DNA from 4 places in the Micromonospora sp. NPDC049044 genome. Region 4 is predicted to be linked to each of the others. Evidence: riboswitches for the same ligand, from Rfam matches in the RefSeq annotation. Region 4 holds a riboswitch; each other region holds the start of a gene.
What was found. A riboswitch is a leader RNA that binds a small molecule or an ion and turns the genes downstream of it on or off. The one in region 4 is predicted to bind cyclic di-AMP.
Positions count from the first base shown of each region.

Region 1 (7,260 bases), on a different contig from region 4:
CTACATCTCCGGCCCGTCGCACGACATCGGCGCCCTGCTGGTGAGTGCCAAGCCGGACACGCTCACCGAGCAGCTCACCATCCTCGACCGGCTGGCCGCGCAGGAGCGCAAGGAGGTCGAGGGCGTCCTCGCCGTACGGGCCAAGTACGACGGCGAGAAGCAGAAGCTGGACACCCTGATCGCCACGCAGACCAAGCAGCAGAACGATCTGGCGGCCAAGAAGAAGCAGATCGACGCCGAGATCAAGCAGCTTGAGGCGTCGATGCCGAAGACCACCGTCAAGACCGCCGGCTGCCCGACCATCAACGGTGTGCTCGCCGTGGCCGCACAGAAGGCGATCAAGACCGCCTGCGAGCAGGTCGGCGATCCGTATGTCTGGGGCGCCACCGGTCCGAACTCGTTCGACTGCTCGGGCCTCACCCAGTACGCCTACAAGTCGGCCGGGATCTACCTCACCCACCACACCGGTGACCAGTGGAATGAGGGGAAGGCTGTGGCGCGGGCCGACGCCCGGCCCGGTGACCTGGTCTTCTTCTACTCCGGCCTGAGCCATGTCGGGCTCTATCTGGGTAACAACCAGATGGTGCACGCCCCACGTGCCGGTAAGCCGGTGCAGGTGTCGAGCATCAACACCATGCCGGTCGCCGGTTTCCGCAGACCTGGCTGATCCCCACCACGCGACGACGGCCCCCGGTCATTCCGACCGGGGGCCGTCGTGGTTCTCAGCGGGGTGCGCCCACCGGGGACGGCAGGAGCTGCACGTCGGCCAGGTCGACGTACATGATGCGGTGGCCGAACTGGATCTGCGCGTACCAGTTCTTGCCGCGGATCACCGTCCAGTCACCGGGTGACGAGCCGTCGACGGTGCTGGCCCGGTAGTACTCGCCCGGGAGCACCGCGCCGACGGCGTACCGCTGCCCGGCGGTCAGGGTGTACTGCAGTGGCGAGATCGTCTGGTAGGGCACCCCGGCCGGGTAGGCCGCCTCCTCCGGGTAGGCCCGCCCGTACACCGGAATGGTGGTCCGGCCGGGCTTCGGGGTGGCCACCAGGCCGACTGTCCAGCTGGCGGTGGGCGCGGACGCCGGGTTGTGGAACCAGGCCCGCTGCCCGAGGTACCAGATCGCCGTCCAGTCACCCTGCCGGCCGGCCAGCGCGTACGTCTGGCCGGCGGAGGCACGGGCACCGTGGTCCGACACCTCCATCGTGTTCGGGGTGCCGTCGGGGCGCAGCGCGATGTCGTTCACAAGTGGCGCGTCCGCAGCCGGCGCGGAGCGCAGCACCACCGCCGAGGAGCCGCGCGGCGCGCACGGCACACCGGCGGTGACGCAGCCGACGAACGCGGGCTGGTTGGTGGTGAAGTCCGGGTCGATCCGGACCAGTCCGGTGGCCGGGGTACCGGTGTCCAACCGGGGCGCGTGCAGCAGTTCGAAGTAGTGGGTCCAGTCCCAGTACGGACCGGTGTCCCAGTGCATGCCACGGACGGTCGCGGCGGTGGTGCCGGGCACGTTGTCGTGGCCGATGATGTGCTGGCGGTCCAGCGGGATGCCCAACCGCAGCGCGAGGTGCCGGACCAGTTTCGCCGACGTCCGGTACATCGCCTCGGTGTACCAGGTGCCCTGCGCCGCGAAGCCCTCGTGTTCCAACCCGACCGACTTGGCGTTGACGTACCAGTTGCCGGCGTGCCAGGCGACGTCCTTGGTCTTGACGTGCTGAGCGATGTGCCCGTCCACCGAGCGCAGCGTGTAGTGCCAGCTCACGTAGGTCGGGTCCTGCACGAGTTGCAGGGTGGTGGCCCAGCTTCCCTCGGTGTCGTGGATGACTATGTACTCGATCTTCTGCCGGGCGGGCCGGTCGGACAGGTCATGGTTGCCGTAGTCCCCGTCGCCGAACGCCGCGTAGGGCGCCGGAATCCACTCGCAGGAGATGGTCCGGGGGCATTCCAGCCCGTCCGGTCGGGCGAGCCGGCGCAGACCCAGTCGGTCCAGCCAGGAGCGTTGCGGGCGGATCGCCCGGGCCGGCAGCGCGACCCGCTGGCCGTCGTCGGTCACCCGGGACTCTCCGGCGCCGATGGTGGTGAAGACCTCGTCGGCGAAGGCCGCCGCCGCGTCGGCGCTGTCCGCGCCGGCGTAGCGGGCCACCGCGCCGTACCAGCTGGCCGGGTCGGTGCCGGCGCCGACCGGCGCGCCCAACTCCCGCTGGTACGACGCCAGCAGCGCGGCGCCGCCCCGGATGTTGACGGAGGCGTCGGTGCGCAGCGCGTCGGCTGTCGCGCCGGTGAGCGCGGCGGCGGCGTCCACTGTCTGCAACGCGGCGGCGGGTGGCGCCGGGTCCTCGGCCGGCCGGGGCGCGGGTGCCAGCGCGGTACGGGAGTCGTCGCCGCGCGGGTCCTCGGTACCGGTGTCGTGGTGACCGCCCACCAGCAGTGCGGCCACGTGTCGGGCGTCGGTCAGGTGCATGGGGCCGTAACCGCCGCTGGTGCTGGGGGTGCCGGCGTTGCTGTCCCAGCGGGACTCCAGGTAGGAGACGCCGAGCAGCACGTCGGTCGGTACGCCGTACTCGGCCGCCGCGGCGGCGTACTGCTGCTGGCGGTCGGTCGTTGGTGCGGTCGTGGCGTTGGCAGGTAGCGGAACAGTGGTCGCGGCGGCGACCACGGCGGCCACCGTCGCGGCGAGCAGGGTTGGACGATGCATTGAACCCCCTGTATTGCGCGGGTGAAGGTGAGGTCACCTTCGCGCCGCCCGGGAGTCCGCGTCAATACCTTTCCATCCATCGACAAGGAGGGAAAGAAATTTTCATGTACGGTCGGTGACCCTCTCCGATCGGTACGGAGTGTCACGGCCGCACGGGTTGCGAAGTGGTAACAAGCGTCTCTACTCTGGTCATTCGTCGGCCCGATAGCAGCTCCGTCCAGCCCGGGCGGTAACGGACCGACACCGCCGAGTCGTTTCCGAACGAACCGGGGACCCATGTCCCCCGGGGTGAATCCGCAGCCACTGCGGTAGGGCGCCGACTTCCCGCCCGAACCCGTCAGCTAACCCGGTAGGCGGTCAGGAAGAAGGAGTACGGAACCCCGGTGGCACTCCATGCCCCGCGGCCGTCGTCCGAGCGGTCGGCAGCAGCCGGCCCGACGTCGATCGTGCCGCGTTCACGCTGGTCCCGCTTCACCACCGCGCTCGCCGCACTGGCCGGCGTCGCCGTCGTCCTGACCGGCAGCGCCACGGCGGCCCACGCCGACCCGTCCGTCGCCGAGATCGAGCGCCAGATCGACGCCGACTGGAACAAGCTCGAGCCGATCATCGAACAGCACAACGCCACCCGGATCGACCTCGCCGCCAAGCGCAGGCAGGCCGAGGCGCTGGCCGCCCGGATCGCCCCGCTCGAGCGTCAGGTCGACGCCGCGATGGACAAGGTCAGTGCCCTGGCCGTGCGGGCCTACAAGGGCGAGAACGTGCTTACCGTCAACGCGGTGCTGGGCAGCCGGTCACCGAGTGAGGTGGTCGGTCAACTCGAACTGCTCGACCGCTTCGCGCACAACCAGCAGCAGGACGTCCGCGAGGTGGCCGACCTGCGCGACAAGTTGGCCGGGCAGAAGGCTCCACTCGACCAGATGGTGGCCCAGTTGACCCGCACCGAGGCGCAACTGGCGGCGAAGAAGAAGCAGATCAACGAGGAGATCGACAAGCTGCAGAAGCTGCGCCTCAAGGTGTACGGCAGCGGTGGTGGCGGTCCGTTGCGCCCGGCGCCCTGCCCCGGCAGCTATCCCGGCGGCGCCGCGGGCACGGCCGTCAAGTTCGCCTGCGCGCAGATCGGCAAGCCCTACGTCTGGGGTGCCGAGGGACCGAACTCGTACGACTGCTCCGGGCTGATGCTTGCCGCCTGGGCGAAGGCCGGGGTGTCACTGCCCCACAACGCCGCCGCGCAGAGCCGCGTCACCAAGAACGTCAGCAGGGCCGACCTGCGCCCCGGTGACCTGGTCTTCTACTACAGCGACATCCACCACGTCGGCATGTACGTCGGCGGCGGCTGGGTGGTGCACGCCTCGCAGGCCGGTCAACCGGTCAAGATGAAGAAGGTCGACGACGGCCCGATCCACAGCTACGGCCGCCCAGCCTGATCGAGGGTGTTGACCGAAGGGCCCGTCGCGATTCGTCGCGGCGGGCCCTCGTCGTCACGGGGTCAGCGGGTCGGCCAGGTGCGCCAGTGCTGCCAGGCGCGGCTCGGCGTCGGACCCCGCTGGCCCTGGTAACGAGATCCGTAGACCGCCGAGCCGTACGGGTGCTCGGCCGGCGAGGAGAGCCGGAAGATGCAGAGCTGCCCGATCTTCATCCCTGGCCAGAGGGTGATCGGCAGGTTCGCCACGTTGGAGAGTTCAAGCGTGACGTGACCGGAGAAGCCGGGGTCGATGAAGCCGGCGGTGGAGTGCGTGAGCAACCCGAGCCGCCCCAGCGAACTCTTGCCCTCCAGCCGGCCGGCGAGCTGGTCGCCCAGCGAGATGACCTCAAGCGTCGAGGCGAGCACGAACTCCCCGGGGTGCAGCACGAACGGCTCCCCGTCGGGCACCTCGACCGCCGACGTCAGGTCGTCCTGCTGCATCGCCGGGTCGATGTGGGTGTAGAGGTGGTTGTTGAAGACCCGGAACAGCCGGTCCAGCCGTACGTCGATGCTTGAGGGTTGGACCAGGGTGGGCTCGAACGGCTCCAGGCCCAGCGTGCCGGCCTTGATCTCGGAGACCAGGTCGCGGTCGGAGAGCAGCATCGGACCACCATAGCCGCGCTGCCAAAACTGGCCGGATTCGGTGCCGGTGACCAGCGCGTCGAGGTCGCTGCTCGTACATTTGTTCGATAGAATGCTCGCATGGCTTCCTGGTCCGAATTCGCCGCCGACGAGCCCCGACTCGCCGACGGGATCCGCGTTCTCCTCCAGCAGTACGGGCCGGGCTTCGGCTACCTGGCCACCGTCCGCGCCGACGGCGGGCCCCGGGTCCACCCGGTCTCCCCGGTCATCACCGACGAGGGCCTGTTCTGCTTCATCATCGACTCCCCGAAGCGCCGTGACCTCGAACGCGACGGCCGCTACGCGCTGCACTCGTTCCCGCCGGAGGAGAGCGACGACGAGGCGTATGTGGCTGGCCGTGCCCGTCCGGTGACCGATCCGGCGCGTGTCGCCCGGTTGGCCCAGGGCGCCCGCGCCGAGCCACGGGTCGACTGGCAACTGTTCGAGTTCACCGTCGACGTGGCGATGCTGACCCGTCGCGAGCAGCACACCGCCGGCATTCCGGGCCTCGCGCCGGGTCGGCCGGCCGTTCGGGTCTGGCTCGACCCGCACGCCCCGTCGCCGACGACGGCCGCCGCGCCGCTCGCCGTCCCGCAGTCCCGCCCGACCCGCCGCAGCCGTGACGTCCAGTGCACTGCCGCCTGACCACGACCAGAGACAGTCCGTGCCGGCTCCGTCCCCGACGGAGCCGGCACCGTCTGTACGCCCGCCCTGCGCCGCCCGCGCCGTGCCGCCCGCGAGGCCGTGCCGTGCCGTGCCGCCCGCGAGCCGCGCCTCGTGGGTCGCTGCCGGGGGTGATCGACTCGGTTTTGGTGAAGTCGCGGTATCCCGGCCGCTCGGATGCCCCGACTTTCAGGAAGCCGAGTGGATCAACGTGGGCCGGCCGAGGCGGAGCGGCGCGCGGACAATCGGCGGGCCGGGGTACCTGGGTGCACAGGCTCGACGACTCGGGTACAGTGGTGCCGCTTGCGGGTGTAGTTCAATGGCAGAACATCAGCTTCCCAAGCTGACAGTGCGGGTTCGATTCCCGTCACCCGCTCCACGATCAAGGCCCTGGCCAGGACGACAGTCCCGGCCAGGGCCTTCGATGTTCACGGTCGAGGATCATGCGGCTGGACGATGCCGGCGACGTCGAAGCGCGGCCCCGATCCGGTAAGGCCTCCACCGCTGCCTGACCGATGACATGCCTTGGGTGCACCATCTACCGTCCAGGCATGACTGTCGTTTGGGCGGCATCGGGGCTGTTGTTCCTCGCGCTGGTGTGCGGGCTGGCCGCATTGGTGACGATGTTCGTACGACGGCGAAGGCAGGCTGCTTCGCAGCAGGACCGGGAGGCGGTGCTGCGGGCGGCACGGGCCGCTACCCGCCAAATCGCTCGGGATGGGCGTCGTACTGGGCGGGGCACGCTTCGCGGCAAGGGCGGTGGCGGCAACGATGGTCTGGCGGCGGATGCGGCCTACGGAAGTGACGGCGGAACGCCGAGCGGCGGGTAGGCGATTCGAGGGGTCTCGCGCGCCATTGGACCGGGCCAATTCCGGCGCGAAGGTTCGCTGCCCGCTACTGCCATCGGGTCGTGGCTCGCCAGGCCAACTCCTGCGCGGTCGGTTCGTCGCTGATGTCGCCGTTCTCGCGAAACCAGGTGAGCGTCTTGGTCAGACCGGTGACCAGGTCGTCGTGGTTCACCAGCACGTGCGTGGCGAGCCGGCTCACGTCGAGCACCAGTTCTGCGTCGCGAAACGGGAAGTAGTCACGCGCGCGGACGGAGGGGTCCGGGGCGGGGACCACCGTGGGCCGTACTCCGGCGACCTCCCCGAGGATCGCGAGGTACTCGCGCAGGGTGTAGCTGGCCGGCTCGCCCACGTTGAACGTTCCCGCACCCAGCTGGCCCGCGCACGCGGCGGCCACCACCTGGGCGAGCGCTTGGACGTGGCAGAACTGGATGCGGGTGCCACCGTCTCCGGGGACGAAGACCGGCTGGCCAGCCAGGAAGCGAGCCCACAGGAACTGCTCGCGCGGCTCCGGATTGTGCGGACCGTAGACGTAGGGCGGCCGCAGGACGGTCAGACCGGTGTCGCAGGCGCCTCGCAGCGCGGCCTCGCACTCCGCTTTCGCCTCGCCGTAACCGCCCCAGATGGCATCGCCGTCGGCCTGGTCGGTCTCCTGGAACGGCGGTGACGCCACCGACCGGTTGTAGACGGCGGCCGAGCTGATGAAGACATAGCGCAGCTGCTGAGGCTCCGGCAGGGCCGCGAGCACATTGGTGACATGATGAGGTTCGGTGCCCGAGACGTCGACGACCGCGTCGAAGCCCGCCAGGTTCAGTTCCCTCAGCTGCGCGGCGTCGTTGCGGTCCGCGACGAGCTGCCGAATCCGCGGATCCCACAAAGGCCTGGAACCCCTGTTGAGTACGGTGACCTCGTGGTCATCGAGCAGCGTCGTCACGATGGCACGGCCGACGAACTGGGTACCGCCCAGCACCAACACGTG
Region 1 is NZ_JBEZFA010000049.1:12,186-19,445, forward strand. It holds gene AB0B85_RS29590 (NlpC/P60 family protein) at 1-667, shown strand, start outside; gene AB0B85_RS29595 (N-acetylmuramoyl-L-alanine amidase) at 723-2,690, opposite strand; cyclic di-AMP (ydaO/yuaA leader) riboswitch at 2,925-3,060, shown strand; gene AB0B85_RS29600 (NlpC/P60 family protein) at 3,074-4,114, shown strand; gene dcd (dCTP deaminase) at 4,177-4,755, opposite strand; gene AB0B85_RS29610 (pyridoxamine 5'-phosphate oxidase family protein) at 4,855-5,418, shown strand; tRNA gene AB0B85_RS29615 (tRNA-Gly) at 5,742-5,815, shown strand; gene AB0B85_RS29620 (hypothetical protein) at 5,988-6,266, shown strand; gene AB0B85_RS29625 (NAD-dependent epimerase/dehydratase family protein) at 6,331-7,260, opposite strand, start outside.
Region 1: linked by a shared signal. The riboswitch ahead of AB0B85_RS29600 (NlpC/P60 family protein) and the one ahead of AB0B85_RS11570 (transglycosylase family protein) in region 4 are both predicted to bind cyclic di-AMP.

Region 2 (7,260 bases), on a different contig from region 4:
CGGACTCCGACGCCTTCGTCGAGGAGATCCGCGTGCTGGCCGCGGCCGGCCACGCCGCCAAGATCCGGGCCGAGATCAACAACCTGGCTGCCGCCCACCCGGGTGACGGCTGGGAGGCCACCGAGAAGCGCCTGGTCGCGGCCGGCGTCTTCGAGGGCTGAGCCCCGCTTCACCGCATCATCGCCAACCGCCCGCCGGCAGTTCCCGGCGGGCGGTTTCGCGTTGTGCCCGCCCTCGGCGGTTTCGCCGGTCCACGCCCTCGGTGGTTCGCGTGATCCACGCCCTCGGACGCCGGGCCGAGCCGGGCTCAGGCCGGGTCGAGTAGGGCGACCTCGCCGGTGGCCAGGTCGTAGAGCCCACCGACCACTGCCACCCGACCGGCGGCGACCGGCCCGGCCAGCAGGTCGTCCGCGCGCAGCGTGCCCACCGTCCGCCTTACGTGCCGGCGGATCGCGAGCGGCAGCACCGCCGGGTCGTCGATCCCCACCCCGGTCACCGCCGGAGCGATCTCGTCCACCAGGTACGACAGTGAGCCACCGGGCCGTTCCCCGGCACGCACCGCGTCCACTGTGGCGCCGACGGCCCCGCACCGCTCGTGCCCGAGGACCATCACCAGCGGTACGCCCAGCTGGCCGACCACGTACTCGATCGACCCGCGCACCGCCCGGTCGAGGACGTGCCCACCGGTACGGATCACGCAGATCGCGCCGAAGGTCTGGTCGAAGATCGCCTCCAGCGGCACCCGCGAGTCGATGCAGCCGAGCACCACGGCGTACGGCTGCTGGTCGCCCGAGGCGGCCGCGGCGGCCGTGACGTCGTGCCCGTGGATCGGCTGCCCGCTCACGAACCGCCGGTTGCCGGCGAGCAGGTCGGCCAGGGCGGCGCGAGGAGTGCCCCCGGCCTGCCGCCGCTGCCCCGACGTGTCGCCCATCGGCGCTCCCGACGACCCCATGCCGTCCAGCTTGGCCCGCCACCGGCCACCACGGGTCGGGTCGGGAATGTTGACCGCGGCGCGATTGGCGGGCTGTCCTGGTGGGTAGCCGGTGTTACCACCGGGTATCGGAGGTGCTGGTGGTGCCGGGCGGCCCTGGGGAGGTGGCGATGCCGGATCGGTTCGAGGTCGCCCTGGCCGACGGCGTACGGCTGAACGTCGAGGCGAGCGGGCCACCAGATGCCCAGGTCACCGCCGTCCTGCTGCATGGCTGGACGTTGGACGGGCGGGCCTGGCACCGGCAGGTCGACGCGCTCACCGGGGCATCGGTCGGCGGGTCGGTGCGGGTGGTCACCTACGACGCCCGGGGGCACGGCCGGTCCAGTTGCATGGCGTTGCCCACGGCCACCCTGGCCCAACTCGGCGACGACCTGGCCGCGGTGCTCGACACGGTGGCGCCGGTCGGGCCGGTGGTCCTGGTCGGGCACTCGATGGGCGGCATGACGATCATGGAGTACGCCCACCGCCACCCCGCCCACTTCGCCGCCCGGGCGGCCGGTCTGGTCTTCGTGTCGACCACCGCCGAGGGGCACACCCACACCGTCTACGGGCTCTCGCCCCGGATTGCCCGACTGATCCGGCTGGCCGAGACGACAGGTGCCGGAGTGCTGGCCCGCTGCGGCTCGTGGCGAGCGCCCCGGGCGCTGCTCAACGCCCTGCAACCGAGCATCCGGTGGATGCTCTTCGGCGACCGCTGCGAGCCGGCGGACATCCGGCTGGTGACGTCCGCGGTGGCTCGGGCCTCGCTGCGGTCGATCGGCGGGTTCCGGGCCTCCATCGGCACCCAGCACCGACTGGACACCCTCGCCGCGTTGGCGCACCTGCCGGCCGCCGCCCTGGTCGGCGACCGGGACCGGCTGACCCCGCCGCCGTGTGCCGAGTCGATCGCGGCGGCCCTGCCGGCCACCGAACTGACCGTCTGCCCGGGCGCCGGGCACATGTTGATGATGGAGCGGCCGGACGAGGTGACCGCGGCACTGACCGGCGTCCTGCGCCGGGTGCTCGCCGAACCGACGCCCCGCCGGCACGGCACGACCGCCGCCGGAACGGGTGTCTGAGCGCGTTCGCGCACCTCGCGCGTCGCGGGCCCGGCCTGGGGCCGTACCCTTCTGCGGTTGGCTTGCGCGGTTCCCGCCCCCTGCCGGCGACCTTCGAAGGAGCGTGCGTTGACCGACCAGACCGGCCTTGAGCAGGAGATTGCCGTCGAGCAACGACACCTTGACCGGGTGTACGCCCGATTGGCCGAACTGCGGCGCTCGGCGGTCCGGGCCGAGCGTGACGGCTACCGGATGGCCCGGGTGGGCACGTTCGGCGCGTTGGTCGAGCGCGACGCGATGGTCTTCCACGCGGCGCAACGGCGGCACGTCCTGGACGCCGAGTACGAGGGGTTGGTCTTCGGCCGGCTGGACCTGCGCGACCGGCAGGTGCTGCACGTGGGGCGGCTCGGGATCCGCGACGAGGACGCCAGCACGCTCGTCGTCGACTGGCGGGCGCCCGCCGCCGCCGCCTTCTACCAGGCCACCCCGGCGCAGCCGCTGGACGTGGTGCGTCGCCGCACGATCCAGTCCCGGGCCGAGCGGGTCACCCGGATCGAGGATGACCTGCTGGACCCGAGCGCGGCCCCGGAGGGGATGACAGTCGTCGGCGACGGCGCGCTGCTGGCCACCCTGTCCAAGGCGACCGGCCGGGGCATGCGGGACATCGTGGCGACCATCCAACGGGAGCAGGACGAGGCGATCCGTTCGCCCGGCTCCGGGGTGACGATCGTCGCGGGCGGTCCGGGCACCGGTAAGACCGCCGTCGCCCTGCACCGGGCGGCGTTCCTGCTCTACTCCGACCGCAGCCGCTACGCCGGTGGCGGGATCCTGGTGGTCGGCCCGTCGGGGGTGTTCGTCGAGTACATCGCCTCGGTGTTGCCGTCGCTCGGCGAGGACACCGCCACCCTGCACTCGCTCGGCACTCTCTTTCCGGGGATGACCGCCACCCGTACCGACCCGCCCGAGGTGGCAGCGGTGAAGGGCTCGCTGCGGATGCGCCGGGTGCTGGAACGCGCGGTCCGGGACGCGGTGCCGGGCGGCCCGGGTGAGCTGCGACTGCTCTACCGGGGCACGCTGCTGCGGTTGAACCGGGACGAGCTGGACCGGATCCGGGACCGCGCGCTGCACCGCGGCGCCCGCCGCAACGAGGTGCGCCGGGCCGGCTTCGACGGCGTGTTCGGCGCGCTCTGGGCGCAGGCCCGCGAGGTGGGCGTTCGCCTGCCGGAGCAGCGGACCTTCGAGGCGGAGATCGCCGAGCGGGCCGAGTTCCGGGAGTTTCTCAAGGCGTGGTGGCCCCGGCTGCACCCGCGGCACGTGCTGGGTTGGCTGGCCCGGCCGGAGCGGCTGCGCCGGTACGCTGCCGGGATTCTCTCCACCGACGAGATCCGGCTGCTCGGCGCGGCGTACCGGAGTCTGGACTCCGCCGGGTTGACCATCGCCGACATCGCGCTGCTCGACGAGTTGGACGCGTTGCTCGGCAAGCCGGCGCAGCCGGCCAAGGCCCGCCGCGACCCGTTCCAACTCGCTGGCGGCGTACGCGAGCTGAGCACCGCGAGCGACAGGCAGCGCGCGGCCCGAGCGGCGGCCCGGGAGCGCCCGGAGGACTACCGGGAGTACGCGCACGTGGTGGTGGACGAGGCGCAGGACGTCTCACCGATGCAGTGGCGGATGGTCGGGCGGCGTGGCCGGCTGGCCTCCTGGACGGTGGTGGGTGACCCCGCGCAGACCGCGTGGACCGGTGATCCGGAGGAGCTGACCCGGGCTCGGGACCAGGCCCTGGGCCGGCGTAAGCGACACGACTTCACGCTCACCACCAACTACCGCAACTCGGCGGAGATCTTCGCGGTGGCGGCGGCGGAGATCCGCCGGCTCTACCCTGACCTGCCGCTACCGACCGCCGTGCGCTCCACCGGGGTCGATCCGGTCGAGCTGGTGGTGCCCGCGACCGGGTTGGAGACCGCCGTCGTGAAGGCGGCCGCCGGGCTGCTGGCCGAGGTGGAGGGCACGGTCGGGGTGATCACTCCGGTCCCCCGCCGCGACGAGGTCGCCGGTTGGCTCGACGCGCTCGACGCGCCGCGCCTGCAGGTGGTGACCAGCCTGGAGGCCAAGGGCATGGAGTACGACGGGGTCGTGCTCGTCGCCCCGAGCGAGATCCGGGCCGATCCGGGCGCGGGGGTACGCACCCTGTACGTGGCGCTTTCCCGGGCCACGCAGCGGCTCACCACAATCGATCCGACCGACTGATCCGGGGCAAACCTGCCTGCTGGGCCGGTGGTCTACCTCATAGTTGCATACATAGCGATGTGAACATACATTTGACCGGGCCCCGACCGGCGGCGGAAGGTGGATCTCGTGGGCGCAGGTCATGACCACCACCATGGGTCGGTCGCCAATGCCGCACACCAGCACAGGGGCCGACTCTGGGCGGCGTTCGGGCTGCTCGCCACCCTGATGGTGGTCGAGGCGGTGGCCGCCCTGCACACCGGCTCGCTCGCCCTGCTCTCCGACGCCGGGCACATGTTCACCGACGTGCTCGGCATCGGCATGGCACTCGCCGCGATCACCGCGACCCGGCGGGCCACCGGCGACCCGCAGCGCACCTTCGGGCTCTACCGACTCGAGGTGCTCGCCGCGCTCGCCAACGCCGTCCTGCTCTCCGGCGTCGCCGTCTACGTGCTGATCGAGGCGATCCGCCGATTCGGGGACCCGCACGAGGTCGTCACCGGACCAATGCTCGCGGTGGCCGTCCTCGGCCTGCTCGCGAACATCGTCGCCTTCGCCCTGCTTCGCGCCGGCGCCCGGGAGAGCATCAACCTCCAGGGCGCCTACCTGGAGGTGCTCGGCGACCTGCTCGGCTCGTTGGGCGTGATCGGCGCGGCGCTGCTCATCGCCGGCACCGACTGGTGGTGGGCCGATCCACTCGTCGCGGTCGCCATCGGCGCGTTCATCCTGCCGCGCACCTGGCGGCTGGCCCGCGCCGCCGTCCGGATTCTGGTCCAGGCCGCCCCGAAGCACCTCCAGGTGACCGCCGTGCATGACCGACTGGCCGCGGTCCCCGGCGTGGTCGAGGTGCACGACCTGCACGTCTGGACGCTCACCTCGGGCATGGACGTGGCGTCCGCGCACCTGACCATGGCACCCGACGCGGAGGTCGGCGCGGTGCTCACCGCGGCGCGTACCGCCCTGCACGACGACTTCCGGATCGAACACGCGACGTTGCAGATCGAGCCCGGCGCCGCCACCGGAGCGTGCGGCTCGATCGAGTGGTGACAATTCGTTCGTGACGACGCACGCACCGTCCGTCACAACGGCTGCAGCCGCCCCACCGGCACCGGTAGGCTCGGTCCCGGCCTCCACCAGGCGGCGCCCTCCAGGCGCCGGTGGCGGTCGCCGCCTAATCGCCCAGCCGGGCGAACCGGGGAACCACGTTCCTGGGGTGCATCCGCGTCAGCGGTAGGGATCTTCCGTCCCGAACCCGACAGCTAACCCGGTCGGCGGCTGACGGAAGGACATGCGCAGTGGCACCAGCACGACCACCCGCCGCCCGACTGGCGGCCCTGATCGTCGCGATGTTCGCCCTCGGCGTCGCGCTCCCGGCCGGCACCGCCTCGGCCGCTCCCCCGACCGGCCTGCGGGCCGCCGCCGCCCCCGACTCCGACGAGGAGGGCGGCACCCCCTCGCTACGCGCCCAACTTGAGGCCGCCAGCAAGGGCTACCTGGACGCGAAACGCGCGCTGGACACCTCCGTGCAGCGGCAACAGCAGCTCGCCACCCAGCTGAAGACCATCGAGGTCGAGCTCGCCCAGCGCGACGGCAAGGTCGGCCAGATCGCCGACGTGGCGTACCGCACCGGCCGGCTCGGCACGGTGTCGGCGCTGCTCAACAGCAACAGCCCGGAGGGCTTCATGGACCGGGCCGCCGCGCTGGAGGCGGTGGCCGCCAACGAGGACCGGGTGCTGCGCGATCTACTCGCCACCAAGGACCAGGCCAATCGCACCCGGGCCGCCCTGAACGGCGAGATCGTCGAAGAGCGCAAGCAGGTAGCGGTGATGGCCAAGCGCAAGGACCAGGCCGAACGGGCGCTGGCCGTGGCCAACGCCCCCAAGCCGCAGACCACCGCCGACAGCGGTTCCAACCGGGGCACCTCCACGGCGAACGCGAAGGCCGCACCCCGCAACTCCGACGGCTCCTGGCCATCCGAATCGTGCAGCGTCAACGACCCCACCCCCGCCAGCGGCTGCATCACCCCGCGCACCCTGCACGCGCTCAACCAGGCCAAGGCCGCCGGCTTCACCAGGTACGTCTCCTGCCACCGCCCCAGCGGCTCCGGCGAACACCCCAAGGGCCGGGCCTGCGACTTCGCGGCCCAGAAGGATGGCTTCGGCGGCAACGCCACCGGCGGCGACAAGACGTACGGCAACAACCTGGCCGCGTACTTCATCCGCAACGCCGACCAGCTCGCCGTGCTGTACGTGATCTGGTACCGGCAGATCTGGCTGCCCAGCAGTGGGTGGAAGTCGTACAGCGGCGCGGGCGGCACCCCGTCCACCGACCACACCAACCACGTACACCTGTCGGTCTACTGACCCCCGGTGTCCGGCGGGTGATCCACTCGTGTTCGCCGACTCCGGGGTGTCCGGTCAACGGGATACCCCGGAGTCGGTGATGTCGTGTTGACCATGCGGGCGGGCGATGCCGTCGCCGGGGCCGGCTACGTCGCCGGGCGTACCCTGGATGACGTCGGCGGTCGGACGACCCGGCCCGGGTCGGCGGGCAGCATCGCGGTATGCCTCGGATCCCACCCACCACCCGCAAGGGCCTGCTCGCACTGCATCTGGTCACCTCGCTCGGCTGGCTCGGTGCCGACCTCGTGCTCCTCACCCTCGGCATCGCCGTGCAGCGTGGCGCCGACCCGGCGGTGGTCTACCCGGCCATGGCGCTGGTCGGCACTGTGCTGTTCGCGCCGCTGAGCGTCCTGGTCTGGCTGGTCGGGGTCGCCAGCGCGCTCCTCACCCCGTGGGGCCTGTGGCGCTATCGCTGGGTGCTGGCCAAGCTCGTGCTCACCACCGTGATGGTCGGACTGGTGCTGTTCCTGCTCACGCCGAACCTGCGGCACGCCGGTGCGGTGGGCGCCGCCCTTCCCACCCGGGACCGCGCCGACCTGGTGATCGCCCCCGCCGTCTCGACCAGCCTGATGATCATTGCGACGGTGCTGTCCACCTACAAGCCCTG
Region 2 is NZ_JBEZFA010000010.1:91,267-98,526, reverse strand. It holds gene AB0B85_RS10805 (hypothetical protein) at 1-161, shown strand, start outside; gene AB0B85_RS10800 (carbonic anhydrase) at 308-931, opposite strand; gene AB0B85_RS10795 (alpha/beta hydrolase) at 1,102-2,049, shown strand; gene AB0B85_RS10790 (AAA family ATPase) at 2,158-4,272, shown strand; gene AB0B85_RS10785 (cation diffusion facilitator family transporter) at 4,381-5,298, shown strand; cyclic di-AMP (ydaO/yuaA leader) riboswitch at 5,410-5,541, shown strand; gene AB0B85_RS10780 (hypothetical protein) at 5,598-6,614, shown strand; gene AB0B85_RS10775 (hypothetical protein) at 6,815-7,260, shown strand, end outside.
Region 2: linked by a shared signal. The riboswitch ahead of AB0B85_RS10780 (hypothetical protein) and the one ahead of AB0B85_RS11570 (transglycosylase family protein) in region 4 are both predicted to bind cyclic di-AMP.

Region 3 (7,260 bases), on a different contig from region 4:
CGCGTACGGGAGTTGCGCGAGGGCGCGGGCACTGTGTTCCTCGTCAGCCACCAGCTCTCCTCGGTACGGGACACCTGCGAGCGGACGATCTGGCTGGAATCGGGCGTACTGCGGATGGACGGGCCCACCGACGAGGTCATTCGGGCCTACGAGGCGTACGCGAACAGCAAGTAGAGCGCCGGCGAACGTCCGGCATCGACACGGCGCCATGGACCGCGTCGCCCGCGTTGGGGCGGCGCGATCCGCGCGTTAAGGTTCATTCCGTCGCCGCTCGGGCGGAACCTTCCGTTAACGCATCCCTGAGAGTGAGGATCCGGCAATGACGCAGGACCAGACCACTGGCCCGGACGCCGCAACGGAGCACCCGACGCCGTGGCGGCCCTCGCGGACGGTGGCCGTGATCCTGGCCGGCGGCACCGGGACCCGGCTGGGCCTCGGCATCCCCAAGCAGCTGCTCAAGATCGCCGGCAAGCCGATCATCGAGCACACCCTGGCGGTCTTCGAGGCGGCACCGGAGATCGACGAGATCATCGTGCTGATGGCGACCGGCCACGTCGACGACGCCCGGCAGATCGTCGAGAAGGCCGGCCTGCGCAAGGTCACCAAGGTGATCGAGGGCGGTGACACCCGCAACGCCACCACCCGGATCGCGCTTGACGCGGTCGGCCCCCAGGACTGCAACATCCTCTTCCACGACGCGGTACGCCCACTGCTCAGCGGTCGGATCGTGCGGGAGTGCGTCAACGCGCTGTGGACCTACGACGCCGTGGACGTGGCCATCCCGTCCGCGGACACGATCATCCAGGTGGACGAGAACGACTGCATCACCGACATCCCGGTGCGGTCCCGGCTGCGCCGGGGGCAGACCCCGCAGGCGTTCCGCTCCCCCACCATCCGGGAGGCGTACCGGATCGCCGAGGGCGACCCGAACTTCGCCGCCACCGACGACTGCGGCGTGGTGCTGCGCTACCTGCCCGGCACCCCGATCAGGGTGATCGACGGCTCGGACGAGAACATCAAGGTCACCCACCCGGTCGACGTGCACCTGGCCGACAAGCTCTTCCAGCTCGCCGCGGCCCAGGCGCCCCGGCTGACCGACCACCGCAGCTACAGCGAGGAGCTGACCGGCCGCACCATCGTGGTGTTCGGCGGCAGCTACGGCATCGGCCACGAGCTGACCGAGCTGGCCCGGCGCTACGGCGCCCAGGTCTTCCCGTTCAGCCGTTCCAGCACCGGCACCCACGTCGAGCGTGCCGAGGACGTCGAGGCCGCGCTGACTACCGCGTTCGAGGCCACCGGCCGGATCGACCACGTGGTGGTCACCGCCGGCATCCTGGAGCGGGGCGAACTCGCCGAGATGGACGAGGAGACCATGGACCGGGTGCTCCAGGTCAACTTCGTCGGCCCGGTGACCATCGCCCGCCAGGCGCTGCCCTACCTGCAACAGACCAAGGGCCAGCTCCTGCTCTACACGTCCAGCTCCTACACCCGGGGGCGGGCCCGCTACGCCCTCTACTCGGCCACCAAGGCCGCCCTGGTCAACCTCACCCAGGCGCTCGCCGACGAGTGGGCCGACGTGGGCGTCCGGGTCAACTGCATCAACCCGGAGCGGACCGCCACGCCGATGCGCACGCGGGCCTTCGGCGAGGAGCCGGAGCACACCCTGCTCGCCGCCGAGGCCGTCGCCCAGTCGTCACTCGACGTGCTGATCTCCGACCTGACCGGTCAGGTCATCGACGTACGCCGGGCACCCGGGGACGGGCCCACGCCGAGCGTGCCGGCCCAGAGCGGGCCCAGTCAGGTCGCGGCGCCGGCCGGCGCGGCGTCGACGAGCTGACACCGACCGGCGGCGGAACCACGAACGGAGCAACATGCGCGGCGACCTGGTCCGAAAGCTGGCCGCCCGGTGCCTGAGCACCGGGTTGGCCGTGCTGGCCTTTGTCGTGCTGGCACTCACCGGCGCCACCGGCTGGGGGCTGGCGCTGGCCGTCGCCGCGTTGGCCGCCGCGGCCGCCGAACAGCGGATCCGACCCACCGCCGACCTGGTCGCGGAGACGACGCTCATCGCCGCCGCGATCCTTGTCGGTTACTCCCGGCGTCTTGACGACGGGTTCAACCTCACGCTCGTCGCCACCGCCCTGGTCCTCCTGGGGTTGGTGCTGCTGGTGGGGCCTCTGCGTACCGCCGGCAACCTGGAGGTCCGCACGGCGAACCTGCCGGTCCGCGCCTGGACGCCGCTGCTCGCCGACCGGCTCGGCACCGCCCTGCTCGGGCTGCTCGCCGTGCTGGCGCTCGCTGCCGCCCTCACCCTGCCGGCCGGCGTGGCGTTGGCAGTGAGTCTGCTTGTCGGCGCGGGCACCGGGGTGGTCGCCCTGGACCTGGCCCGGCGGCGGTTCCGGCCGGGCGCCGGTGGCGGGCCGGTGGCTCGGGCGCTGCGCCGGCACCAGCCGGAGTTCCTGCTCTACTTCTCCGCGCCGCCCGGCTCGGAATACCAGGTCACCATGTGGCTGCCGTACCTGGAACGGATCGGCCGGCCGTTCCTGGTGGTGCTGCGCGAACCGGAGTTCCTGGCCCCGATCGCCGCCGCCACCGACGCGCCGGTGGTCTACTGCCCCACCCTGCGGGCGATGGACGAGGCGCTGGTGCCGAGCCTGCGTGTGGCGTTCTACGTCAACCACGGGGCGAAGAACAGCCACTGCATCCGCTTCACCCAGCTCACCCACGTCCAGCTGCACCATGGCGACAGCGACAAGGCGCCGAGCGCCAACCCGGTGTCCGGGATCTTCGACCGGATCTTCGTGGCCGGCCCGGCCGCGATCGACAGGTACGCCCGCGCCGGGGTGCAGATCCCGGCGGACAAGTTCGTGGTGGTCGGCCGCCCGCAGGTCGAGTCGATCCAGGTACGGTCCGAGCCGGAGCCGGGGATGGCGCACCCCACGGTGTTGTACACCCCGACGTGGACCGGGCATCACGCCGACGCCGACTACTGCTCGCTGCCGGTGGCCGAGGGGCTGCTGCGTCGGCTGCTGGAGCGCGGCGCGACGGTGATCCTGCGGGCGCACCCGTACACGACACAGAACCCGGCCTCGGCCCGCCAGTTGGGCCGGCTCACCGAACTGCTCGTCGCCGATCGGGCCCGCACCGGCCGCCAGCACGTCGTCGGTGCCGCGGCCCGCGAGCTGAGCCTGACCGAGTGCGTGAACCGGTCGGACGCGCTGGTCTCCGACGTGTCCGGGGTGATCTCGGACTACCTCTACTCCAGCAAGCCGTACGCGGTCACCGACATGGGCGACGAGGGTGACCGGTTCGCCGAACGGTTCCCGCTTGCCGCGTCGGGTTACGTGCTGCGCCGGGATCTGTCCAACCTGGACGACATGCTGACCGCGCTGCTGGACACCGATCCGCTGGCCGCGGAGCGCTGGGCCACCCGCCGACGCTACCTGGGTGACTTCCCCGCCGAGGCGTACGCCGACGCGTTCCTGACCGCCGCCCGCCGGGAACTGGCGGCAACACAGGACCCCGCCGCCGAGCGCGCCCGGCAGCTCTCCCCTCTGGCCTGACCCGGACTGTCGGCCCACCCGCCCCGGGACGCTCAGCGGTACGGGTCGAGCAGCGCCAACACGGCCGCTGGGTCCTCCACGTGAGCGTTGTGCCCGAGCCCGGGCAACGTGGCGACCGGTACGCCGTACTCCTTGAGTTGTTCGTCGGTGACCATCGGGTCGTGCTCGCCGCGCGCCAGCACCACCGGCACGTCGGTGGCCGCGAGCAGCGCGGCCAGGTCGGGCTCGCCGACGGCGAACGCGGTCGGGTCCATGGCCAGACGCCAGCGACCGTCGACCTGACGAAGGCCGGCGTCCACCACCGGATGGTCCGGCGGGAGCAGACCGGTCAGCCCGGAGACGCGCAGGTAGCGACGGGCCGCCTCGGTACGGCTGGCGAACCAGCTCACCGGGCGGGCGGCCAGCTCAGCGGCATGTTCCAGCTCGGCTGGTGACCAGAGCGCCTTGATGCCCAACCCGACCACCGCGTCCACCGGCATCCCGGCGTCGCGCGCGGCCAACGCGAGGCCGACCACGCCACCCAGCGAGTGCCCGAGCACGACGAGCCGGTCGTCGGGGGCGAGTGCCTGCGCGATCCGCTGGGCGAAGCCGGCGAAGGAGTACGACGGCAGCGGCGACGCCCAGCCGTGACCGGCGAGGTCCGGTGCCAGCCACCGACCGGGCCAGTGGTGGGCCAGATGCGGCGCCCAGGGCAACCACACGTCACCGGTCGCGCCCATCCCGTGCAACAGCAGCAGGACCGGCCCTCGACCGGCGTGACCACCCGATTCATCCACCACGGCCGCAGTCTCCCACGGTTCCCGGCCCGGTACGAGAGTCGTCGACGGGGCGTACCGCGGACCGCCGTGGAAGACGCAGCGGGCGCCGGCCCCTTGTGGGGGACGGCGCCCGCTGCGGTCCAGCGTGCCCGGGTCAGGCGGAGTAGCCCCGGCTGGCGATCCAGTTGGCCAGGTCGATGGTGGTGATCCAGTACGACGGGTCGGCAGCGTTGGCCGAGTCGGCGATGCGCACCGTACGGCCGTTGTCCTTGTAACCCACGACGGCGATGTAGTGCCCGCCGCCGTAGGAGTGCCAGCCGCCGTCGGTGTCGGTGGCGTCGCCGACGACGTTCGCGACAACGCCCCGGCCGTCGGTGATGGCCTTGACGACATCGGCCTGGAGGCGGTCCATCTGCGCCGGGCTGGGCGCGCCGGCGAACATCCGGGTCCGGTACGGGGAGCCCTTCACCTCGGCGTTGAGCACCCGGGTGGTGTCCTCGGCCGAGTTGGTGCCCATCTCGGTGGTGCCCAGCTCGGCGCCGAGTTCCTCCTGGGTACGGTCGATCCCGGCGGCGCTGAGCGCGTTACGGGTGGCCGCCGGACCGCAGTTGTAGTAGGTGTTCTGCGCCTGGTACTCGTAGTCGAGCACCTTGGTCGCGGGCGGCTTCGGCGGCGTCGGCTTACGGGTGAGGTCCGGGTTGCTCGTGGCCTTGGCGGCGGGCGCGGCGGCGCTGGTGGCCGGGGCGGCGCTTGTCGGCGCTGCGGTGGCCGACGGGGAGGCGTCGCGCACCTCGCCACGGGAGGCGGCGACGTCGCTGCGCAGCTCGGCGACTGTGGTCGCGGTGCGCTGGTCGGCCGGCGCGTCGTCGGCGGTGGTGAGCAGGGTGCCGGTGGTGCCGGCGATCACGAGGGCCGCGGCGGAGGCGGCGATGATCTGGTACGGGCGCTCGGTCGCGATGCGACGGAGCTGACGCTGCAGGGTGTGCTTCACGGGGTCCTCCACGGTCGGGGGGAGAGCGGCACACCGGGGGCCGGACCGGCATCCGGGCAGGCGCCAGCGCGCGGACTGTGGTCCGCGGATGGTGAACCGCTCAGGGGACGCCCGGCGGGGCCGGGCGGTTAGGCGATGACCCGGGGGTCAGCTCACCGTCGCTTGACGAATGAGCGGGGGCACCGCTGCGCCGTGGAGGCGAGGGAACAGCCGAGGGGTGGGGAGGTGCTGCACGAGAATGGAACTCCTTCCGACACCGCCTACCGGGTTAGCTGACGGATTCGGGCGGGAAGATCGCCCTACCGCGGGCCGATGCTCGCGGATTCACCCCGGACTTACTGATGGGTCCCCGGTTCGTTCATCACGATTGAGCGGGTCGGCGCGGCGTCGCGTCTTGCGATCGATTACCGCACCGGACGGGACGACACTACTGGCCCAACCACACGGTGCCAAGCCAGGCCCACCTGCGTAAACCCGAAACTGCACGGCAATTTCTGCGCGTATTGCCGATGACGTGACTCGATGGGACAAGCGGTTACGGCGACGCCTACGGGCCACAACCGGACAGGTCGCCGAGAGTGCGGCCAGAACGCCGTGAACAATCGAGCCGAACGTGCCGGACGCCCGATTCTGGAATCCCGTGAGCGGGCTCACATAACGGATCGGGCTCAACCCACACGGGCTGGGCGCCAGCGTGCCACGACGGCGGGACGCACCGCCCCGCGGACCAGCCGGCGCGCGGGCGCCCGACTCGGCCGCAGCCGGGCCGCTGCCGCTGCGGCCTCCTCGGCAAGGCTGCGCGCCGACTCGGCGGCCAACTCCGCAGCCCGCCACAGGGCCCGCTCCGCGTCGGCGGCGGCCTGGTAGTCGGCCCGTCTCTCCTCCCGGATCGACCGACTGAGCAGCGCTTCCTGCTCGACCGGGTGCCGCCGGGGGTCCCAGCCCCGCCGGTGTCCGAACACATCGCTGAGCTGGGCCATGCTCAGGTCGCCACGCCAGTACGCCGCCATCGCCGCGCGGTGCAGGTAGCGCTCCCGGGCGGCGTACTCAGCGGGGGTGCGGGGGGTGTCCGGGGTGGGTAGCGCCCCGCAACCCGCGAAGCGGCGGGCGGCCGTGTCCGCCTCGTCGTACCGCGTCCAGGCGCGTTCCACAGCTTCCTGACTGGTCAGCCAGGCATCGCGTCGCCGCTGGGCCGTCCTGGCCGCGCCAGCGGCGGCGACGGCGACCTCCTCGGCGTACCGGCGTCTGTCGAGGAGTTCGGCCGCGGCCACCTCGCGCGCCGTCGGTGCGGCCGGGGACGGGTCGTCGGTGGGCCGGTCCCGTTCGGGCCGGGCGACAAGCACGGCCAGCACGCCCAGCGCGAGCAGGAGCAGGGCCGACCAGATCGCAGCGGCCTGCGGCACCTCGGTTACGAACTGGTAGAAGACGGCGGTCTCCATGGTCGGCACCTCGCGGAGGAAACAGAGCGATGGGGAGCCCCGCCGGCCAGCGGGCCACGGCGGGCCACGGATCGGCGGGAAGGCGGAGCTGGTGGATCGACAGGGTGCGGCGACGGGGCGCCTGCCCCGGTGGCTCAGCGCCCGGGTGGACCCCGGGGTGTCCTACCGCTGGAGGCGTCGACGAGGGACCGCCGGTCGGGCCCGGCCAGGCGCACCGGCAGCGCGGCGGTCGCGGCGGCACCCAGACCCTCGGGGAGCGTCGGCTGCGCGTCGAGCGACCAGGCCGGGAGGGCCTCCTCGGCGGCACCCGCACCCGACACGACGCGCACGCTCGATGCGGCGCTCGGGTGCGACCCGGCGGTCACGCTCGACGTGACGCCGGGGTGCGACGTTGGCGCGGCGGCCGAGGCCGGACCGGCGCCGAGCGCCAGGGCCGCGACGACGGCGAGGCTGGTCAGCACCCGGGTCGTCAAGCGCGCCACCCACCACAGCGGACAGGTGAGCGCGACCGG
Region 3 is NZ_JBEZFA010000006.1:34,472-41,731, forward strand. It holds gene AB0B85_RS06430 (ABC transporter ATP-binding protein) at 1-174, shown strand, start outside; gene AB0B85_RS06435 (bifunctional cytidylyltransferase/SDR family oxidoreductase) at 320-1,837, shown strand; gene AB0B85_RS06440 (CDP-glycerol glycerophosphotransferase family protein) at 1,872-3,560, shown strand; gene AB0B85_RS06445 (alpha/beta fold hydrolase) at 3,593-4,339, opposite strand; gene AB0B85_RS06450 (C39 family peptidase) at 4,473-5,321, opposite strand; cyclic di-AMP (ydaO/yuaA leader) riboswitch at 5,552-5,693, opposite strand; gene AB0B85_RS06455 (hypothetical protein) at 5,978-6,748, opposite strand; gene AB0B85_RS06460 (hypothetical protein) at 6,883-7,260, opposite strand, start outside.
Region 3: linked by a shared signal. The riboswitch ahead of AB0B85_RS06450 (C39 family peptidase) and the one ahead of AB0B85_RS11570 (transglycosylase family protein) in region 4 are both predicted to bind cyclic di-AMP.

Region 4 (7,260 bases):
CCCGCAGGGGGCGTGGTGGAGTCTCGCCTACACGCAGGCCGACGTCCGGCCGGTCATCCAGATGACCGCGCTCACCGGCGTCTGGGGCGTCACCTACCTGCTGCTCGCCGTCCCGATCGCTGTCGCCGCCGTGCTCGGCAGCGCACTGCCAACAGGCACCGGCCGGCTCGACCGCACCGCCCTCGCCTGCCTGCTCGCCCTCCTGCTCGGCGCCGGCGGGTGGTCGGCCTGGTCACTGGGTCGTTCAGCCGACCCGGCCGAGCCGCTTACCGTCGGTCTGCTCGCCCTGCGGCAGTCCACGGACGGGCTCCCGATCGACGAACCGTCCGGCCGGGACCTGCTCGCCCGGTACGCCGCGCGGGTGGCGGACCTGACCGCCCGTGGGGCACGGATCGTGGTGCTGCCGGAGAAGGTGTTCGCCGTGACGGACACGACCCTGCCCCTGCTCGTGGACGCGCTGCGGCAGGCCGGGGCCCAGATCGTCGTCGGCACGGTGCTGTGGCGGGCCGGCACGGCCAGCAACGTCGCGCTGGTGCTGGACCCGGATGGCGGCGTCACGACGTACCAGAAACAGCATCTGGTCCCCGGCCTGGAGGAGTGGCTGACGCCGGGCGACGACGACGTCATCGTGAACGGGCGGTTCGGCGTTGCCATCTGCAAGGACCTCGACTATCCCGGCCTGGTCCGGCGGTATCGGGCGGAGGGCGCCTCGGTGCTGCTCGTCCCCGCCCTGGACTTCACCTCCGACGGTTGGCTGCACGGTCGCATCGCAATGGTCCGGGGTGTGGAGAACGGAATCACAGTGGTCCGCGCCGCCGAGTTGGGCCGGCTGACGGTAAGCGACGGCGGCGGCAGACTGCTGGGTGACGTCAGCGCCGGTGACGCGGAGTTGCTGGTAACGGCCGCTCCGACCACCGGATGGGGCACTGTCTACTCGCGTACGGGAGATTGGTTTCCGTTGTTGTCCCTGGTCTTGTTGGTCGTCGCCGTCGAGGGGTCGGCGTCTGGCTCCAGGAGGACAGCTGATCGCAAACGGTCCATGGTGGTCACTGCACAGAGTCACCAGGCCCGCAACCGCTGAGCGGACTCTCCAGCGTGCCCCGGTGAAGAAGTTCACAGGGGTTGGGCGATCGTCACCGACCGTGCCTAACGTCGGTCGGGTTCGCCAACGCGGACACCACGGCCGGCAACGCCAAATCCTGCCCCCGGTCGTCGGAACCCAGTCACCGGGCAGGAGCGGGGGACCCACACGTTCCTCGGTGCATGTCACCTCGGGGTGAAGCCGCCACCGTGCGGCCGGGCTCCTCGGCCCGAACCCGACAGCTCACCTCGCCGGCGTGGAGGAAGCTCACATGACGTCTGTCTACACCCCCCGTCATCGACGGGTCACCACCCGCCGCCTCGCCGTCGGCACCCTGGCTGTCGGTGCGGTCACCGGCGCCGTCGCCCTCTTCGGGCCGGCCGCCCCGGCGCAGGCCGCGGTCAACTGGGACGCGATCGCCAAGTGCGAGTCCGGCGGCAACTGGAAGATCAACACCGGGAACGGCTACTACGGCGGACTGCAGTTCTCCCAGAGCACCTGGGCCGGTTACGGCGGCAAGAAGTACGCCGCCCGCGCCGACCTGGCCAGCCGCGGCGAGCAGATCGCGATCGCCGAGAAGGTACTCGACGGGCAGGGCATCGGCGCCTGGCCGACCTGCGGCAAGAAGGGCGGATCGACCGGCGGCTCGGCCACGAAGTCGACCAAGCCCACCACCAAGTCGACCAAGCCCACCACGAAGTCGACCAAGCCCACCGAGCGGCCGTCGCGCGGCGAGCAGCCGGCGACCCGCAGCCACGAACGCACCGCGCCGACCACCGGCGGCCAGACGTACCTGGTCAAGCCGGGGGACACCCTGTCGGAGATCGCTGACGGCCACCGGGTGACCGGCGGTTGGCAGGCGCTGTACGAGCACAACCGGCAGCTGATCGGGGCCGACCCGGGCCTGATCTTCCCGGGTCAGCGGCTCAGCCTCTGATCGTTTCCCGACGCAGCGGCTCAGCCTCTGACGGATGACACGCGAACGCTCGGCCGGATCACCGGCCGAGCGTTCGTGCGTGTGATGCCAATCAGCCCCGCGCGCTCGTACCCCCGGGGGAAGGCCGTCACGCCGCGGACGCGGACGCCTTCGGCCCTCGGTGCGACGTGACCGGACCGGCGTTCCAGCCCCACCGGGGAGCCGGTGCGCTGCTCTCCCCGGACCAACCCGTGCCGCCCTCCTCGCTGTCGCCGCCGTCGGTGGTCGTCTCGACCGGGGCGGGTGTGCTGCGGGCCAGGCGTATCGACTGCTCGGCGCCGGCGCGGGCCGCACAGGGCCAGGACTGCCCGGCGCACTGGAGGTTGCGGCAGTGACCCTCGTCGTCCGGCTCGTGGGCGCTCAGCACATCGATCGCCAACTGCCAGAGCAGCGGGTCGGTCACGTCGTGCGGGCGCTCGGCGTTGCGGCTCACTCGGTTGCTGGTGTCGTCGGACATGCTGGGTCCCCCCTTGTCAGGCTGTACCCCCCAAGGGTCACCCGTCAGCCGCCGGCTAAACCGCCGACCTGCTGTGATGTGTCTCCGATCGCACCTCTTCGGATGGACACCGCACGCAGATCGGTCAATCCGGCAGCAGCGGCATCTCGACGCCCGGCTCCCGGCCGAGCAGCACCGCCCGGGTGAGCGCCGCCGATCCGAACCGGTCGCGGACCGCGTCCACAGCGGCGTCCAGCTCCGCACCCGGGTCGCTGTGGAACGGCAGCTCCGGCTGCACCGGGCTGTCGTCCAGATTGCCCACCGAGACACCGATCAGCGTGACACCACGACTGTCGATCTCGGGCTGGGCCGCCCGCAACAGCGCCCGCGCGGCGGCGAGCAACGGGGTCGTGTCGGCTGTCGCCTTGTCCACTGTGTGCGAGCGGGTCGCCCGGGTGTAGTCGCCGAAACGCAGCCGCAGCACCACTGTGCGCCCGGCCCGCCCGGCCGCGCGCATCCGCCGGGAGACCCGGTCGACAAGGCCGGCGAGGATGGCGTCCAACTCCGCCGGGGCGTGCGGGCTGCGGCTCAGTGCGTGCTGGGCACCCATCGATCCGCGTCGTCGACCGACCTGCACCGCGCGTGGGTCACGGTTGTGCGCCAGGGCGTGCAGGTGCCGCCCGGAGCCGGACCCGAGCAGAGACACCAACGCGGCCTCGCCGAGCCGCGCCACCTCGCCGACGGTACGGATCCGGTGCGCCCGCAACTTCGCCGAGGTGACCGGGCCGACGCCCCACAGCCGCTCGACCGGCAGCGGGTGCAGGAACGCCACCTCGGCGTCCGGTGCGACAACCAGCAGCCCGTCCGGCTTCGCCACCCCACTGGCCACCTTCGCCAGGAACTTCGTGCGGGCCACCCCCACCGTGATCGGTAGGTGGACCCCGGCCCAGACCTCCCGGCGCAGCCGCTCGGCGATCTCGGTCGGCGACCCGACCAGCCGCCGCAGGCCACCCACGTCCAGGAACGCCTCGTCGATGGAGAGCCCCTCGACAAGCGGGGTGGTCTGCCGGAAGATCTCGAAGACCGCGCGGCTCGCCGCCGTGTACGCCGACATCCGGGGCGGCACCACTATCGCCTCCGGGCACAGCCGGCGCGCCTGCTGGCCACCCATCGCGCTGCGTACGCCCCGGGCCTTCGCCTCGTAGCTGGCCGCGAGGACCACGCCCCCGCCGACGATGACCGGCCGCCCGCGCAGGCGCGGGTCGTCACGCTGCTCGACCGACGCGTAGAACGCGTCCAGGTCGGCGTGCAGGATGTGGGCGCCGGACGACACGTACACATGTTCGCATGACGTCCGGCGGCGACGGCGGTGAGCTGGGCGAACGCCCATGTCAGTCCAGGCAGAACTCGTTGCCCTCGGGGTCGGCCATGACGAGGTGACCGGCCCCCAGCGGGGGAGCGGGCTCGTGCCGGGTGAGCCGGGTGGCCCCGTGCGCGACGAGCCGGTCCGCCTCCGTTTCCAGGGCCGCCATCCGCTCGTCGCCGGCCAGCCCGGGAGCGGCCCGCACATCGACGTGTACCCGGTTCTTGACCTGCTTGGGCTCCGGCACTCGCTGGAAGAACAGCCGAGGACCCGAGCCGTCGGGGTCGACCACCGCCGAGGCGTCGTTGCGGCGCTCCGGGGGCACTCCCATCGCTTCGAGGGCCTGGTCCCACGACTCGAAGTCTCCGGGGGGAGGCTGCACCTGGTAGCGGAGCGCCTCGGCCCAGAACGTCGCCAGTGCGGCCGGGTCGGCGCAGTCGAACGTGATCTGGATGTCGCGGGCCATCTCGGCTCCCTGTTTCCTGGTCTGGTCGGTCATGGTCCGAAGCCTCTCGCGGATAGCGGACAGGGATGTTCCGCTATCCGTGAAACGATCGACGGATGAGCGTCGAGGCGACCACCGAGCGGGTCCTTCGGCTGCTGGCGCTGCTGCAACGGCGACCGTCCTGGACGGCCGGCGAGCTCGCTGCCGAGCTGGGGGTCACCAGCCGTTGTGTGCGCCGTGACGTGCAGCGTCTGCGTGCGCTCGGTTACCCCGTGTACGCGACGGCGGGCGTGGGCGGTGGTTACCAACTCGGTGCGGGCACCCGGCTGCCGCCGCTGCTCCTCGACGACGAGGAGGCGATCGCGACAGCGGTCTCCCTGCGGCTCGCCTCGGGCGGCACGGTCGCCGGGGCGGGGGAGGCGGCGCTGCGGGCGCTCGCGAAGCTCGACCAGGTGATGCCGGCGCGGCTGCGCGCCGAGGTGCGGGCCGTGCACGGCTCGACGGAGACCCTGATCGGCCCGGTGGCCGAGATCGACGCGGAGTTGCTGGTGACGCTCGCACGGGCCTGTCGCGACGCCGTGCGGGTCCGGTTCAGCTACGCCGCCCGCGACGGCGGGGCGCAGGAGCGGACTGTCGAGCCGGTCCGGATGGTCACCACGGGTCGCCGCTGGTATCTGATGGGCTGGGACGTCGACCGCGACGACTGGCGCACGTTCCGCCTGGATCGGATGGCCGCCGCGGTGGCGACGACCTGGCGGTTCCGGGCCCGCGACCACCCGGATCCGGTCGCCTTCGTGCAGCGGTCGGTGACTGGGGCGCCGTACCGGTATGTCGCCCGGGCGCGGGTGCGCGCCCATCCCGACCGGGTGCGGGCGGTGGTGCCACCCCAGGTGGGGCGGGTCGAGGAGGACAGCGACGGGTGGTGTGTGCTGGTCGTCGGCGGTGAGAGCCTGGACTGGCTCGCCGCGCACCTCGCCCGCCTGGATTACCAGGTGGAGGTGTTGGAGCCGCCGGAGCTGCGCGAGGCGGCCGGGCTGCTCGCCCGCCGCCTCGCGGCGATGGCCGGGGCGGCGTCGCAGCGCAGCGTGTAGTGGCGCAGCGACACCGGACTGCCGTCGGGTGTGGTCCACGGTGCGGTGCTGACGTCGGTGCACAGCCAGCCGGTGCGCTCGTAGAGGGCAATAGCCGCGGTGTCGCCGGAGGTCACGTCGAGCACCAGATCAATGCCGCGCGCGCTCGCCCACTGCCGTGCCCGCGCCAGTAGCGCGCCGCCCAGCGCCAACCCTCGGGCGGCCGGCGCCACGAAGAGACGCGCGAACTCGGCCGTTGGTCGGGCGGGCAGCCCGCTCGCCGGGCTGGGCACCCGGTGCACCGCGACGTGCCCCACAATGGCGGCGGCGTTGTCAGCGTCGGCGTCGGCGTTGTCGGCGGCGACCGCGACCCAAGCGCGAGCCGGGTGTGGTTCGCGCAGCCAGCCGTGCGGGTCGGCGGGCCAGTTCAGCGGATACCCGTCGACCCGGTGGACCTCGGCGAGGGCCGCGACACACCCGTCGAGGTCGGTAGCGCGCCGGCGGCGGATCCGCGGCGGGATCACAGGTCGTCGAACGGGCGGGCGTAGCGGAACTCGCCCCGGATCGATCCGCGCCACGCGGTGAGCGGCCGCGCCATGAAGTACTGCGGACCCCACGGCTGCGGCGGCGTGACCCCCACCTCGACGGCCGGCCCGAAGCCGAAGCGCGGGTAGTACTCGGGGTGCCCGAGCAGCACCACGAGGGGCTCGTCGCGGGCGTCGGCCGCACCGAGCACCGCGTGCACAAGCGCGCTGCCGACGCCGCGCCGCTGCCATTCCGGCAGCACACCGAGCGGCCCGAGGCCCAACGCCACCGGCTCACCGCCCACCCGGCCGCGGGTGGCCACCACGTGGCCCACCACCTGGCCGTCCGAATCGACAGCCACCAGGGAGTACGCGGGCAGCCAGCCCTCGTCGGCCCGCAGCGCGTCGACAAGGGTCGCCTCGACCGGTAGGGCCTGGCCCCCGTCGTTCCCGTCGCCGCCGGTTCCGCCGAACGCGGCGGCGTGCACCGCCCGGATGGCGTCGACGTCAGCGGGTGTCTCGCGTCTGATCAGCACCGCGCCACGATACGGGTGTCCCCGGCGACGACTCCACGCGTTTATCCCGCCGAACGCCGTGCGGGCCGGGTCGGGCGTGGGTCAGCCGACGGCGGTGGCCGAGGGTGGGGCGCTGCCGCCCTGCGGTGCCTGCGGCGTCATCAGGCGCACGATCGTCGCCTGGTCGGCTGCCGAGGGCAGACCCCAGTGCGGCTGGTAGCCGTACACCTCGTGCAGTGGGGTGGAGCCGGTGCGGCCGTCCAGGATCTCCACGGCGTCGGTGCCGATCAGGCCGGGGTGCTCCACGCCGCAGGCCTCGGCGACCTTGGTCAGGTCGCGGCGCAGGGTCCGCAGGTAGTTGGCCGCCCGGACCGACTTCGACGCCGGGTCCAGGCCCCGTGCCAGCCAGGCGTTCTGCGTCGCCACCCCGGTGGGACAGGTGTCGGTGTGGCACTTCTGGGCCTGGATACAGCCGATCGCCAGCATCGCCTCCCGACCCACGTTGACCAGGTCGCAGCCGAGCGCGAACGCCACGACGGCGTTGTCCGGCAGGCCGAGCTTGCCGCCGCCGGCGAAGACCACCCGCTCGTGCAGGTCCCGCTCGGCGAAGATCTTGTAGACCCGGGAGAAGCCCTGCTGGAACGGGAGCGACACGGAGTCGCTGAAGATCAGCGGCGCGGCGCCGGTGCCACCCTCGCCGCCGTCGATCGTCACGAAGTCCACGCCCCGGCCGGTGTCGCGCATCAGGTCCGCCAGCTCCCGCCAGAAGTCCAGGTCACCGACCGCCGACTTGATGCCGACCGGCAGGCCCGTCTCGGTGGCCAGCAACTCCACCCAGTCGAGCAGGCTG
Region 4 is NZ_JBEZFA010000011.1:45,860-53,119, forward strand. It holds gene AB0B85_RS11565 (nitrilase-related carbon-nitrogen hydrolase) at 1-1,081, shown strand, start outside; cyclic di-AMP (ydaO/yuaA leader) riboswitch at 1,181-1,353, shown strand; gene AB0B85_RS11570 (transglycosylase family protein) at 1,353-2,018, shown strand; gene AB0B85_RS11575 (hypothetical protein) at 2,146-2,514, opposite strand; gene dinB (DNA polymerase IV) at 2,639-3,826, opposite strand; gene AB0B85_RS11585 (VOC family protein) at 3,885-4,322, opposite strand; gene AB0B85_RS11590 (YafY family protein) at 4,418-5,392, shown strand; gene AB0B85_RS11595 (GNAT family N-acetyltransferase) at 5,287-5,895, opposite strand; gene AB0B85_RS11600 (N-acetyltransferase) at 5,892-6,431, opposite strand; gene AB0B85_RS11605 (FMN-binding glutamate synthase family protein) at 6,513-7,260, opposite strand, start outside.